3 regions of the Mesorhizobium sp. B1-1-1 genome follow, and region 2 is predicted to be linked to each of the others. Evidence: riboswitches for the same ligand, from Rfam matches in the RefSeq annotation. Region 2 holds a riboswitch; each other region holds the start of a gene.
What was found. Region 2 has a riboswitch for cobalamin ahead of FJ986_RS01470 (ABC transporter ATP-binding protein). Riboswitches for the same ligand answer to the same signal wherever they lie in the genome.
Positions count from the first base shown of each region.

Region 1: linked by a shared signal. The riboswitch ahead of FJ986_RS17735 (CbtB domain-containing protein) and the one ahead of FJ986_RS01470 (ABC transporter ATP-binding protein) in region 2 are both predicted to bind cobalamin.
Region 3: linked by a shared signal. The riboswitch ahead of bluB (5,6-dimethylbenzimidazole synthase) and the one ahead of FJ986_RS01470 (ABC transporter ATP-binding protein) in region 2 are both predicted to bind cobalamin.

Region 1 covers NZ_VFWW01000008.1:72,230-76,308, reverse strand. Annotated here, with positions in the region: gene FJ986_RS17740 (aromatic ring-hydroxylating dioxygenase subunit alpha) at 1-1,167, opposite strand, end outside; cobalamin riboswitch at 1,301-1,497, shown strand; gene FJ986_RS17735 (CbtB domain-containing protein) at 1,533-1,712, shown strand; gene FJ986_RS17730 (CbtA family protein) at 1,728-2,525, shown strand; gene cobU (bifunctional adenosylcobinamide kinase/adenosylcobinamide-phosphate guanylyltransferase) at 2,518-3,033, shown strand; gene cobO (cob(I)yrinic acid a,c-diamide adenosyltransferase) at 3,035-3,649, shown strand; gene cbiB (adenosylcobinamide-phosphate synthase CbiB) at 3,981-4,079, opposite strand, start outside.
Region 2 covers NZ_VFWW01000001.1:286,987-291,065, forward strand. Annotated here, with positions in the region: gene FJ986_RS01460 (Gfo/Idh/MocA family oxidoreductase) at 1-380, opposite strand, end outside; gene FJ986_RS01465 (LacI family DNA-binding transcriptional regulator) at 562-1,587, shown strand; cobalamin riboswitch at 1,650-1,859, shown strand; gene FJ986_RS01470 (ABC transporter ATP-binding protein) at 2,116-2,904, shown strand; gene FJ986_RS01475 (ABC transporter substrate-binding protein) at 2,944-3,891, shown strand; gene FJ986_RS01480 (iron ABC transporter permease) at 3,900-4,079, shown strand, end outside.
Region 3 covers NZ_VFWW01000007.1:131,511-135,589, forward strand. Annotated here, with positions in the region: gene FJ986_RS15935 (DUF2277 domain-containing protein) at 1-51, opposite strand, end outside; gene FJ986_RS15940 (exodeoxyribonuclease VII small subunit) at 150-401, opposite strand; gene FJ986_RS15945 (histone deacetylase family protein) at 405-1,331, opposite strand; cobalamin riboswitch at 1,453-1,633, shown strand; gene bluB (5,6-dimethylbenzimidazole synthase) at 1,682-2,434, shown strand; gene FJ986_RS15955 (TetR/AcrR family transcriptional regulator) at 2,480-3,085, opposite strand; gene FJ986_RS15960 (MFS transporter) at 3,206-4,079, shown strand, end outside.

The sequences.
Region 1 (4,079 bases), on a different contig from region 2:
CGGCACAAGCGCAGCATGTCGTTCGCGTACCCAATCGTGGAAGCGGTGGAGGTCGTACTCCTCCGGCATCAGCACGCCGGCCTTATGGCGCATGGAGCGCAGCCCTTTCTGGTTGACCTCGCAGATCGCGGCATCCTCCTCCAGCACCTGGGTGCCGAAGCCGACGATGTTGTCGATGTCGGTGGCGGCGAGCGCGTCAGGCGCGAACAGCCATTCGGCGGTCAATTCGGTCTGCTCGGGGCCAAGCGGCACCAGCCGTACGGACCTGACATAGTCGACGTGGCCGACGATGAACATCGAGGGCAGGCTGGTGGCGTAGGTCTGGCCGGCGGCGTGCTCGGCCGGCGTCAGGCCCGAAAAGACCGGCCCATGCGCCTGGCCGTCACGTGACCATGTTTCGGCACCCGCCCGCAGCCCGCCGGAAAATTCCGGCGCGTCATTGTCGGCATGGCGGGTCCATTCGGGGTCGTCATGCCGGCCCATCAGGCCGCGACCATAGATCGGCACCAGCCGCGACAGGTCCTTGTGGACGCCGGGGCAATGCAGGCATTCGTTGAAGTTTTCCCAGAAGATCTTCCAGTTGCAGTTCATCACCTTGCGCAGCACATGGCCCGATACCAGCGATTCCAGCGGCCAGTTGCCGAGATCGCCTGAGGCCGGGTCGAAGGATGAGTGCGCCGAGCCGGCGGCATCTTCCGCGAGATTGACGAAGACGAAGCCGCGCCAGACCGACAGCGCGACGCGATAGAGCGGATGGTCCGCCTTGTCGAAACCTTCGGGCAGCGTTTTCGATGGCACGCGCACGAGATCGCCGCGCAGCGAATAGGACCATGCGTGGTAGGGGCAGGTGATCAGCCGCGCCTTCAGCCGGCCCTCGCGTTCCTGGCAAAGCTGCGAGCCGCGATGCCGGCAGGTGTTGTGGAAGGCGCGCAGTTCGCCGGTATCGTCACGCAGCACGACGATCTCCTGGGTGCCGACGCGGAAGGTGCGGAAAGCCAGCGGTTGGGCGAGATCAGCTTCACGGCAGACGAGCAGCCAGTTCCTGTACCAGATGGCGTCGAGGTCGCGCTGGTAGGCCGCCGCATCCCAATAGGCCGACGACGGCAATGTCGGCTCGGCCCGGGTGAGGCCGTTATAGGGGGCGTGCTGGCTCTGGACGGGCTGCATGGCTGGCCTCCTGTGAGATGGCAGCCGACACCCGGCCACGGAAATTGTCAATTGCAGCGGAGCAAGCGGCCGGACGGCGCTAAAGCGCTTGTCGCCGTCGGAATTTGGTTTGCCGGATGCGGCGATTTTCCTTATAGTCACCTTCGTCGTCGGTTCCGATTGGAGCCAAGAGGGAATGCGGTGCGGGCAGATTTGTTGCCCAATGCCGTGGCTGCCCCCGCAACTGTGTGCGGTAGTCCTCTCCATATGCCACTGAAGATTTTCTTCGGGAAGGTGGGGAAGGGCGCTGATCCGCGAGCCAGGAGACCTGCCGGCGACAGGAAACTGACTTCGATGCCCTCGGGTGGAGGGTGAAAGGACAAGACATGAATACCGCTTCCGTCTCCCTCGGCGCCTCCATCTCCTCGCAGTCGCGCCTCCTGCAGCTCGCGCTCGCGGCGCTGCTCGGCGTTTTCGTCGTAGGCTTTGTCGGTTTCTCGCATATCGACGCGGTCCACAATGCCGCGCACGACTATCGCCACTCGATGGCGTTTCCCTGCCACTGATAGGGATTTGACATCATGAACCTGTTTCGCAACGTCGTGTTCATCGCGGCGATCGCAGGGCTCGTGGCAGGTGTCGTTCTCGCCTGCATGCAGGCCTATGCCACCGTGCCGTTGATCCTGAAGGCGGAAGTCTACGAACAGGCCGGCGGCGGCCACCACCACGACCATACCGCACCGGCCCCGACCGACAACAACGCCATGAACTCTGCCGCCCCGGCGGGCAATGCCATGAGCTCCGCCGCGCCGGCAGCCGCTGAAGCTGTTCCGGCTGAAGAGGAAGGCTGGGCGCCGGCCGACGGCTTCGAGCGCTTCGCCTTCAGCGTGCTTGCCAACATCGTCACCGGCATCGGCTTCGCGCTGGTCCTGGTCGCGGTTTCGGAATTCGCCGGCGGCATCGGCAACTGGCGCCAGGGCGTGTTCTGGGGACTGGCCGGCTTTGCCGTGTTCACGCTGGCGCCGGGCCTCGGCCTGCCGCCGGAACTGCCGGCCATGCCTGCCGCCGAGCTTCTGCCACGCCAGACATGGTGGACGGCGACGGTGGCGGCGACGGCGATCGGCCTTGCCCTGATCGCCTTCCGCAAATCACTGCCGCTGGCGATTCTGGGCGTGGTGTTGATCGTCGCGCCGCATATTGTCGGCGCGCCGCAGCCGGACAGTTTCGAGACGCCGATTCCGGAAGGCCTGCACCATCAGTTCGTGGTGGCGGTAACCGTAACCAACCTGGTGTTCTGGCTCGTGCTCGGCGCTGTCGTCGGCGTGGTGCGCGGACGCTTCACCGGCAGCGCGACGAGCCTGCGCGACAGCTTTGCCTGATCGCGGAAGACTGACCTTCATCATCGGCGGTGCGCGCTCCGGCAAGAGCGCGCACGCCGAAACGCTGATGACGGCCTTGCCTTCGCCATGGACCTACATCGCCACGGCGCAAGCCTATGACGACGAGATGCGGCAGCGCATCGCGTTGCACCGGTCGCGGCGCAGCGAGGGCTGGACGACCATCGATGCACCGCTTGGCCTTGTCGGTGCACTCGAGGCCCTACCGGAGGACCAGCCGGTCCTTGTCGACTGCCTGACGCTCTGGCTGACCAATCACATGCTGGCCGATCATGATGTAGAGGCCGAATGTCGGCGGCTGGCTGACATGCTGTCGCGGCCGCGCGGACCCTGGTTCGTGGTATCCAACGAGGTCGGGCAAGGCATCGTGCCCGACAATGCGCTGGGGCGCCGGTTCCGCGACGCCGCCGGCCGGCTCAACCAGCAGGTCGCGGCGATTGCCGAGACCGTGCTTTTGATGGTGGCGGGGCTGCCGCTCAAGGTGAAGTGACATGACCGACATCGACGAAAAGGACGAAGAGCGCCACCGCGCCAAGATGGCCAAGCGCAAGGCGGTCCAAGACGCCGAGGTGGCGAGCAAGACGGTCGAAAAGGGGCTGCTGATCGTCAACACCGGCCCGGGCAAAGGCAAGACCACGGCTGCCTTTGGCCTGGCGCTGCGGATGCTCGGCTACGGCAAGCGCGTCGGCGTCGTCCAGTTCATCAAGGGCAAATGGCATACGGGTGAGAAGGAGGCCTTCGCCGCCTTCGGCGACCGCGTCGTCTGGCACGCGATGGGCGAGGGGTTCACCTGGGAGACACAGGATCTGAAGCGCGACATCGCGGCGGCCGAGGCCGCCTGGGCCAAGGCGCTGGAGCTGATGGCCGATCCGTCGATCAGTCTCGTCGTGCTCGACGAACTCAACATCGCGCTGCGCTACGAGTATCTCGATCTGGACAAGGTGGTTGTCGCGCTGAAAGCGCGCCGCGAGGGCCTGCATGTCGTCGTCACCGGTCGCAACGCCAAGCCGGCGCTGGTCGAGGCGGCCGACCTGGTGACCGAGATGGGGCTGACCAAGCACCATTTCGCGGCGGGCGTGAAGGCGCAGCAGGGGGTGGAGTTTTGAGAGCTGTTGTCCCCTTTTGTGGATGAGCATTCAAGTCTGGTCGCCAAACGCTTCCAGCAGGGCTCACTTCCTTTCCCTCCGGAGGGGGGAAAGGTGGCGCTGCGAAGCAGCGACGGATTGGGGGAAGGCGGTTATCGAACGCGCGGTCCGCAGACAGGCAGGCGCAACCCGGCGGGTGCGAGAAACGCGACTGCCGAGCTCGTCGACCCCCACTCCGTCTCGGCTCGCCGAGCCACCTCTCCCCCGATCGACGGGGGAGAGGAAAGGCGCGAACCTGTTGCAGCCCGGCTCCCTTCCTCCCCTTCGGGAGAGAACTCACGGGGGGGTGAGATCATGCCAGAATGACGATCGCCGAAACCACGCCGAACAGCGCGATCAACAGGCAGTCGGCGACGCGGTAGAGTTTCAGCGCCCGCCTTATGTCGATGCT
Region 2 (4,079 bases):
TAGCGGCGGTTCTGCACCACGGCATGGATGCGCCGGGCGCGCCGCGCATCGTCGATGATGGCGCGCGCATTGTCCGGGCTGTCGGCCAGCGGCTTTTCCGTCAACAGATGACAGCCATGGGCAAAGGCCGAATTCGCCACGGCGCGACGGGCGGCAGGCACGACCACGTCGAACACCGCATCGGGTCTGGTCTGGGAGAGAACGACGTCGAGATCGGTCCCGATCGCGACCCCGGCGAGGTCGTATTCGCGTGCCCGCTGGCGCGCCCTGTCGGCGTCGAGGTCGACGAGACCGACGATCTTGACGGCAGGGGATTGGCTGATGGCCTCGAGCCAGGTTTTGCTCATGGCTCCGCACCCGACCAGGACGACGTGCATCATCCAGCGCTCCTCCGGCCAACCCCTCCTGGCTGGCACCCACGGCAGTCCGTAAATGACTTCCGTAAACGTTTACGATGACACACCCGATGGCATATATTGTCAATCGGATTTGTACCGTCGGCTCTGAAACGCCTTGGCCGCACGACCGGCTGGTGCTAGCCAGAAGCAGGAGGGGGAGGTCTTGGCGTCCAGCATTCACGATCTTGCGCGGCACCTGAACATTTCGATCGGTACAGTCTCGCGCGCGCTTAACGGGCGCGCCGACGTGAACGCCGAGACACGCCAGCGCGTGCTCGAGGCGGCCCGGAAGCTCAATTATTCACCGAACCACTCGGGCAGGAACCTACGCCGCGGCACCACCCATGCCGTGGCTTTCATGCTGCAGCCGCATCCGGGCGACCAGCAGTATGGCGAGCCGTTCTTCATTCCGTTCCTCACCGGACTGCAAGCGACATTGGCCGAGTGCGGGCTGGACCTGATCATCGTCATGGGCGCGCCGGCGGATTATCAACAGGAGCGGCTGCGCCGCGTCGTCGAGACGCGTCGTGCCGATGCCGTCGTACTGGCCTGGACGCGGCGCGAGGACGATCGCATCGACTATCTGAGCAAGGCCGGCTTTCCCTTCGCGACGCTCGGCCGAAGCCGGTCCGGCGACGACAGCTATCCCTCTCTGGATCTGGATTTCGAGAAGGCGGGCGCCGATGCGGTCGACCGGCTGGTTGCGCGTGGCCACCGCCGCATCGCCGCCATCCGGCCGTCGCTTGACCTGAATTTCGGTTATCTGTTTCTGGAGGGTTATTGCAAGGCGCTGCGGCGGCACGGCATCGAAGTCGATCCCGGCCTGATTGTGGACGGTTTTATCAACGAAGCCGGTGGCTACGCGGTGACACCGCAAGTCATGCGGTCGAAGGATCCGCCGACCGCGATTATCTTCAACAACGACTCGATGGCGCTCGGCGGCTGCAAAGCGCTCGCCGAAATGGGGATCAAGCCCGGGCAGGATGTCGCGGTGATCGTCATCGTCGACACGCCGCTCTGCCGTTATTTCTCGCCGGCGCTGACCGGCTTTCGTCCGAGCCTTGACCCGATGGGGCGGCGGCTCGGCGAAATCCTGCTCGCCTCGCTCCCGGCTTTCGCCGGCGCGAAAGGGCCAGAGATCATTCGCGAGGTCTGGCCGCTGGAACTGGTGGCGCGCGATAGTGATTGACCACACGTTTGTATCGTTATAACAGAACATACATCGACCTTGCCTCGACGCTGCCTGCATCCTAGGCTGCGACTCGTGATGGTCCCCGCGCCGCAAGGCGAGGGGTGAAAAGGGAACATGGTGAGGCCCGTTTTTCGGGTCGAAGCCATGGCTGCCCCCGCAACTGTAAGCGGCGAGCAAAATCCGAGAAGCCACTGGCCGGCAAGGCTGGGAAGGCAGGATGGCGCAACGACCCGCGAGCCAGGAGACCTGCCATCTGCATGGGTTGACCGGACGGGGTGTGCCGGGAGGAGACGCGGGGTTCGGTCTTGTCGACCGGTTCAAGCCAGCTTCCTTCCGTCGCCATTTTTGAAAGTGACGGAAGTTGGACGGCTCCATCGATCGCATTCACTGCATTCCCATGCATCGCATCATCGTGTGCACGCTTTGCCGCGATATCGCCACCGAGGTGAATTCAGGCCAGCGTCCGGCAGGATTGGCAAGCAAGACGCTGGCCCGTATTCCGGCAGGCCCTGCAAGGAATTGCCCATGACCGCGCCGCTTCTCGAGGCCCGCGACCTGGCCGCGGCGGCGGATGGCCTGCATCTGGTGCATCCGGTCAGCCTTTCGGTGGCGGCGGGCGACCGTCTCGCCATCATCGGTCCCAACGGCGCCGGCAAGACGACATTGCTGCGCATGCTGTCGGGCATGCTGCGGCCGAGTTCGGGCGAAGTGAAGCTCACCGGGCGCCTGCTGGACAGGATTTCGACCGCCGAGCGGGCGCTGCACATCGCCGTCGTCGGCCAGACCGATCAACCGGATCCACGGCTGGCGGTGATCGATTATGTCGAGCTCGGCCGGGTTCCGCATACCGGCCGCAGGCACAGGAGCGAGGAACGCGACATTGTCGTCGAGGCGCTGCGCCGGACCGGGCTGTTGCCGCTGCTTGGCCGCACCATCGGCTCGCTGTCGGGCGGCGAGCGCCAGCGCGCCCAGCTTGCCCGCGCCATCGCACAGGAGCCGAAGATCCTGTTCCTCGACGAGCCGACCAACCATCTCGACCCGCGGGCGCGCAGCGAGTTGCTCGAACTGGTTGCAGGCCTCGGCATGACCGTGATCGCGGTGCTGCACGATCTGGCGCTGGTGACGCCTTTCGCCACCAGGGTCGCGGTGATGAGCCATGGCCGGTTGCATGTGCTGGCGCCGCCACGCGAAGCACTCACTCAGCAGCTGATCCGCGAGATCTTCGGTGTCGACGTCTTTAGGTTGCGCCACCCGACGGAGGACCGCGAGCTGACGGTGTTCGAGGTTCCGAACCGTGCCGCGCCATCTTCGTGAGCGCAGATCCAATTCCCGTGCAACGAAGGAGCAACATCCGTGAAACGCCTTGCCGTATCTCTTGCCTTCTCCCTGCTGGCCTCTACGGCCTTCGCCTTTCCGGTGACGGTCGACAGCTGCGGCAAGTCGCTGACCTTCGACGCGCCTCCAAAGCGCGCTGTCATTCACGATCTCAACATGGCCGAGATGGCCTTCGCCCTGAAGCTGCAGCCGTCGATCGTCGGCCTGACCGGCATCACCGGATGGTACAAGGTCGGCCCCGAATTTAAGGCCGAGCAAGGCTCGATCCCGGAACTGGCGCCCAAATATCCGACGCTGGAAAACCTGGTCGCTGTCGAGCCCGACTTCTTCTTCGCCGGTTGGTACTACGGCATGAAGCCGGGCGGCGAGGTGACGCCCGATACGCTGGCGCAACACGGCATCAAGACCCTGGTGCTGACGGAAAGCTGCGTCCATCTCGACAAGAACCGCCCCGCCGCTTCGATGGACCTGCTCTATGGCGATGTCGAGAAGCTGGGCAAGATCTTCGGCAAGGAGGCCGAAGCGGATAAGCTCGTCTCCGGCTGGAAGGCGCAGCTCGCCGAAATCACGGCCAAGGTCGGCGCCCGCAGGGGAACGCGCGTGTTCCTCTATGATTCCGGCGAGGACAAGCCGTTCACATCAGGCAAGTTCGCCATTCCCAACGCCATGATTTCCGCGGCCGGCGGCGACAACATCATGGCCGACATGGACACCAGCTGGGGCAACACGGATTGGGAGACGGTGGCCTCGCGCAATCCGCAATTCCTCATCCTGCTCGACTATCAGGATGGCGGCGGCTACCGGAAGCTGCTCGATTTCCTGAAAGCGCATCCGGCAATGAAGGAGACGGACGCGGTCAGGAACGAACGCTTCGTGGCGCTTCGCTATGCCGAACTGACACCCGGGCCGGCCAATATCGACGCGATCGGCAAGATTGCCAGGGCGATGCATCCGGAAGCGTTTTAACCGGGAACATGACTTTGCGGCACAAGGCATTCGTATTGGCCATGACGGCGGCCGCGTTGGCTATGGCCGCGCTCGCGCTGCTATCGATCGCCTATGGTTCGACGATGATCCCGCTGGGCGACGTCGTTGCAGCACTTGGCCATGCGATCGGATTGAAGGGGCATGACGTGTCCGGCCCGGTCGGCAGG
Region 3 (4,079 bases), on a different contig from region 2:
GTTGGTCGCCGGCGGATCAAAATTGAACAGGGTCTTGATGTTTCTGCACATCGCTTCCGTATCTCCTCTTGTCCTGGAGCCGTTTCAATCGGGACGCGTTCTATCCTCAATCATGATCGTGTCAAAAACCAGAGAGACGGCTGCGTGCCTCAATCCGCGTCCAGCGGCTCCGTCCCGACCGGCTTGCCGTCGCGGGACAGCCTGATCTTCTCCACCTTGTCCTCGGCCGCCTTCAGCAGCCGGTCGCAATGCACCTTCAGCGCCTCGCCGCGCTCGTAGATCCTAATGGACTGGTCGAGCGGCACATCGCCACGCTCCAGATCATCGACGATCTTCTCCAGCGCGTCGAGAGCCTGTTCGAAGCTCATCGCCTTGACGTCTTCGTTGGTTTCACCAGCCATCATTCATCCTTTCATCAGTCGCCCGACATGGGCGGCGACCGAAAATGCCAATCCTTGCAGATCGTAGCCGCCCTCGAGCAGGCTGACGAGCCGGTTGCCGCTGTGGCGCGCCGCGCGCTGCATGAGTTGGCCGGTCGCCCAGTCGAAATCATCCTCGGTCAGGTTGATCTCGGCCAGCGGGTCGCGATGATGCGCATCGAAGCCGGCCGAAATAATGATCAGGTCGGGTGCAAAATTGTCGAGCGAGGGCAGCACGCGCGACAGGAAGGCATCGCGGAACGCCTCGCTGCCGGTCTGCGGCGCAAGCGGCGCGTTGACGATGTTGCCGGCGCCGGTTTCGTTCTTTGCTCCGGTGCCGGGGTAGAGCGGCATCTGGTGCGTCGAGCAATAAAGCACGGACGGATCGTCCCAGAAAACATCCTGCGTGCCGTTGCCGTGATGCACGTCCCAGTCGACGATGGCGACACGTTCGATATCGTGTTTGCGCTGTGCATAACGTGCGGCGATGGCCGCCGTGTTGAACAGGCAGAAGCCCATCGCGGTCGCTTTCTCGGCATGATGGCCGGGCGGCCGGGCGGCGACGAAAACGTTGTCTGCCCTGCCGGCAAAGACGTCGTCGACGGCGGCGTTGGCGGCTCCGATCGCGGTGATCGCCGCCTGCCAGCTCTTCGGGCTGGCCGTTGTGTCGGCATCGATGCGGGCGATGCCCGTCTCGGGAATGGCGGCGCGTACCCGCTCGACGAAATCCTCGGGATGCGCGTAGAGAATGGTGGCCTCATCGCCTTGTGGCGCCTCGAGGCGGTCGAGCGCGGCAAAAGCCTCGTCGTCGAGCACGCGCTCAATGGCGCGCAAGCGGTCCGGCCGCTCCGGATGGCCGGGTGGCGTGATGTGCTCGAGGAAGATCGGATGGGTGTAGAGACGAGTGGCCATGCTCCCTATCTAGTGCCCCGGCGCGGCGATGGCCATGCGTTGCGGCCTGATGGTTGGGGAAAATCGCGCTTGCGTCCGTTCGCGTCGCCGCGGGGATTGGCGGCGCAGGGGCTTCGTCGTAAAGTCCCCGCCACTGCCTGGTGCCCGCCGCGAGCGGGAGAATCGGGAACACGGTTTGATACCGTGGCGTGCCCAACGCTGTAAGGGGGACCGCGCCGGTAAATGCCACTGTCGATGACGGGAAGGCGCCGGATGCGGGTTGATCCCGAGCCAGAAGACCGGCCTGGCAGGCATCGTCATCCGCATGGTCAGGCGGACGGCAGTTGATTGCAATCGCAAGGGGACAAGCGATGCCGGACAATATGACCATCCCCGTGGGTGACGGATTCGACCAGATGGCGCGCGATGCGGTCTACCGCGCCATGTTCACGCGGCGCGATGTCCGCAGCCATTTTACATCAGAGGCCGTCGACGACGAGGTCTTGGCGCGGCTGCTGCTTGCCGCCCATCACGCGCCATCGGTCGGCTTCATGCAGCCATGGAATTTCATCGTCATTCGTGGCACCGAACGACGGGAACAGGTGCGCGACCTGTTCCTCGCGGCGCGCGAGCAGGAATTGCCGGCGATCGAGGAAGAGCGGCGGGCGCTCTACCGCAAGCTCAAGCTGGAAGGCATCTGCGAAAGCGCGCTCAATATCTGTATCACCTGCGACCGCCGACGCTCACAGGGTTCGCCGCTGGGACGCTGGCACAATCCCGAGATGGATCTCTACAGCACGGTCTGCGCGGTGCAGAATTTCTGGCTGGCGGCGCGCGCCGAAGGCGTCGGCGTTGGCTGGGTCAGCATTATCGAGGCGCAGGCGTTGAAAGGCCTTCTGTCGATTCCCGAGCATGTGACGCCGGTGGCCTATCTCTGTGTCGGCCGTGTCTCGGAGTTCGCGCCGAAACCGGACCTCGAAACACATGGCTGGGGGCGGCGGCTGCCGCTGCCCGAGCTGATCATGAGCGAGACGTTTTGCGGACAGGGCGAAGTTCCGCTCAAATCAACGATCGCACGCCTCAAGGCGGCAACATGCGAAAAGTCTGACAAACCCTTGATTTGATTGCCGATACGGCATGCGCAGCGCGCTGCCGGCGGCCTGCCGTCGTCAGGCGGCTCCGGCATCCTTCCTCAACAATCCTTCGAGCAGTTGCTTGAATGCCGCCACCACGGTCTTCGACGTCGCTTCCGGGTCGTTCGAATTGGCGATCCGCTGCGCCGCCTGGCTGCTCGCCCCGTTGATCAGCCGTGCCGCGGTCTCGGGGTCTACGCCCGGGACAACCACCCCGTCGCCCTGCAGCGTCGTCAGGTGATCGGTCATCGACGCGACGCAGGCATTGGCGTTCGGCCATTGCGCGGGATCCCCCAGCACGGCCGGACCGTCCCGAAACATGATGCGCTGGATTTCCGGCTCCAGCGCCATTTCGATGTAGCTCGTGCATTCGTCGACGAAGCTTTGCCAGCGGGTCGGTGCTTTCGCTGCAACCTCATTCACCCGTGCCGCCATCTCGGCGTCTATCTCGGCGATGACCGCCTGCAAAAGCCCCTTCTTGTCCCCGAAATGATGATAGAGCGCACCGCGCGTCAGCCCTGCCGATGCGGTGAAATCATCCATCGATGCCTCGGCATAACCGATCGTTCCGAACGCATGCCGGGCCGCGGCAATCAATTTGGCGCGCGTTTCGGCGATCATTTCCCTGCGGGGCTTGTGCATCTCTTCTGGCCTTATCTACATACGTCACGTATGCCAATTGACATACGCGACGTATGATCTATTTAGTATTCATACGCATCGTATGTAATTTCCGAATCGCCTTTTGTCGAGGAACGGATCATGCAGAACCCCTATTCCGAGATCTTTCGAGCCCCTGGCGCCAAGGGCTTTGCCGCTGCAGGCTTCATGGCGCGCCTGCCGATCGCCATGGCGCCGATCGGCATCGTGGCGATGCTGTCGCAGACGCGTGGCGAATACTGGCTGGCGGGTGCCGTCTCGGCGACATTCGCGCTGGCCAACGCTTTCCTGGCGCCGCAGATCTCCAGGCTGGTAGACCGCCTCGGCCAGACATGGATCGTCGTGCCCACCACCATCATCTCCGTGCTGGCATTCCTGCTGCTGATTGCGTCGGCCAACCAGGATTGGCCGGTATGGACAATGTTCGTGTCGGCGCTGCTGGCAGCGGCCATGCCCAGCATGCCGGCAATGGTGCGCGCGCGCTGGACCGAGCTTTTTCGCGGCCGGCCGGAGATGAACACCGCCTTCGCCTTCGAATCGGCGGCCGACGAGCTGGTCTATATCGCCGGCGCGTCGCTGTCGGTGGGCCTCAGTGCGGCGCTGTTTCCGGAAGCAGGCATGCTGGCGAGCACGTTGTTTCTCGCTTTGGGCTCGATAGCATTCATCCTGCAGCGATCGACGGAGCCGAAAGTGCGGCCGGTGGACCATGGTTCGACTGGCTCGGCAATCCGCCTGCGGCCGGTACAGATCATCACCTTCGCCCTAATCTTCATCGGCGCGACCTTCGCGACGACGGAAGTGAGCACGGTGGCGATCACCAAGGAGTTCGGCCAAGCCGGTGCCGCAAGCCTGGTGATCGGCGTCTATGCGCTGGGATCGTTCGTGTTGGGCATCGTGGTCGGCGCGCTCAACCTCAAGACGCCGCTACAGCGCCAGCTGACCGTCGCGGTCGCCATCATCGCAGTCAGCACGATTT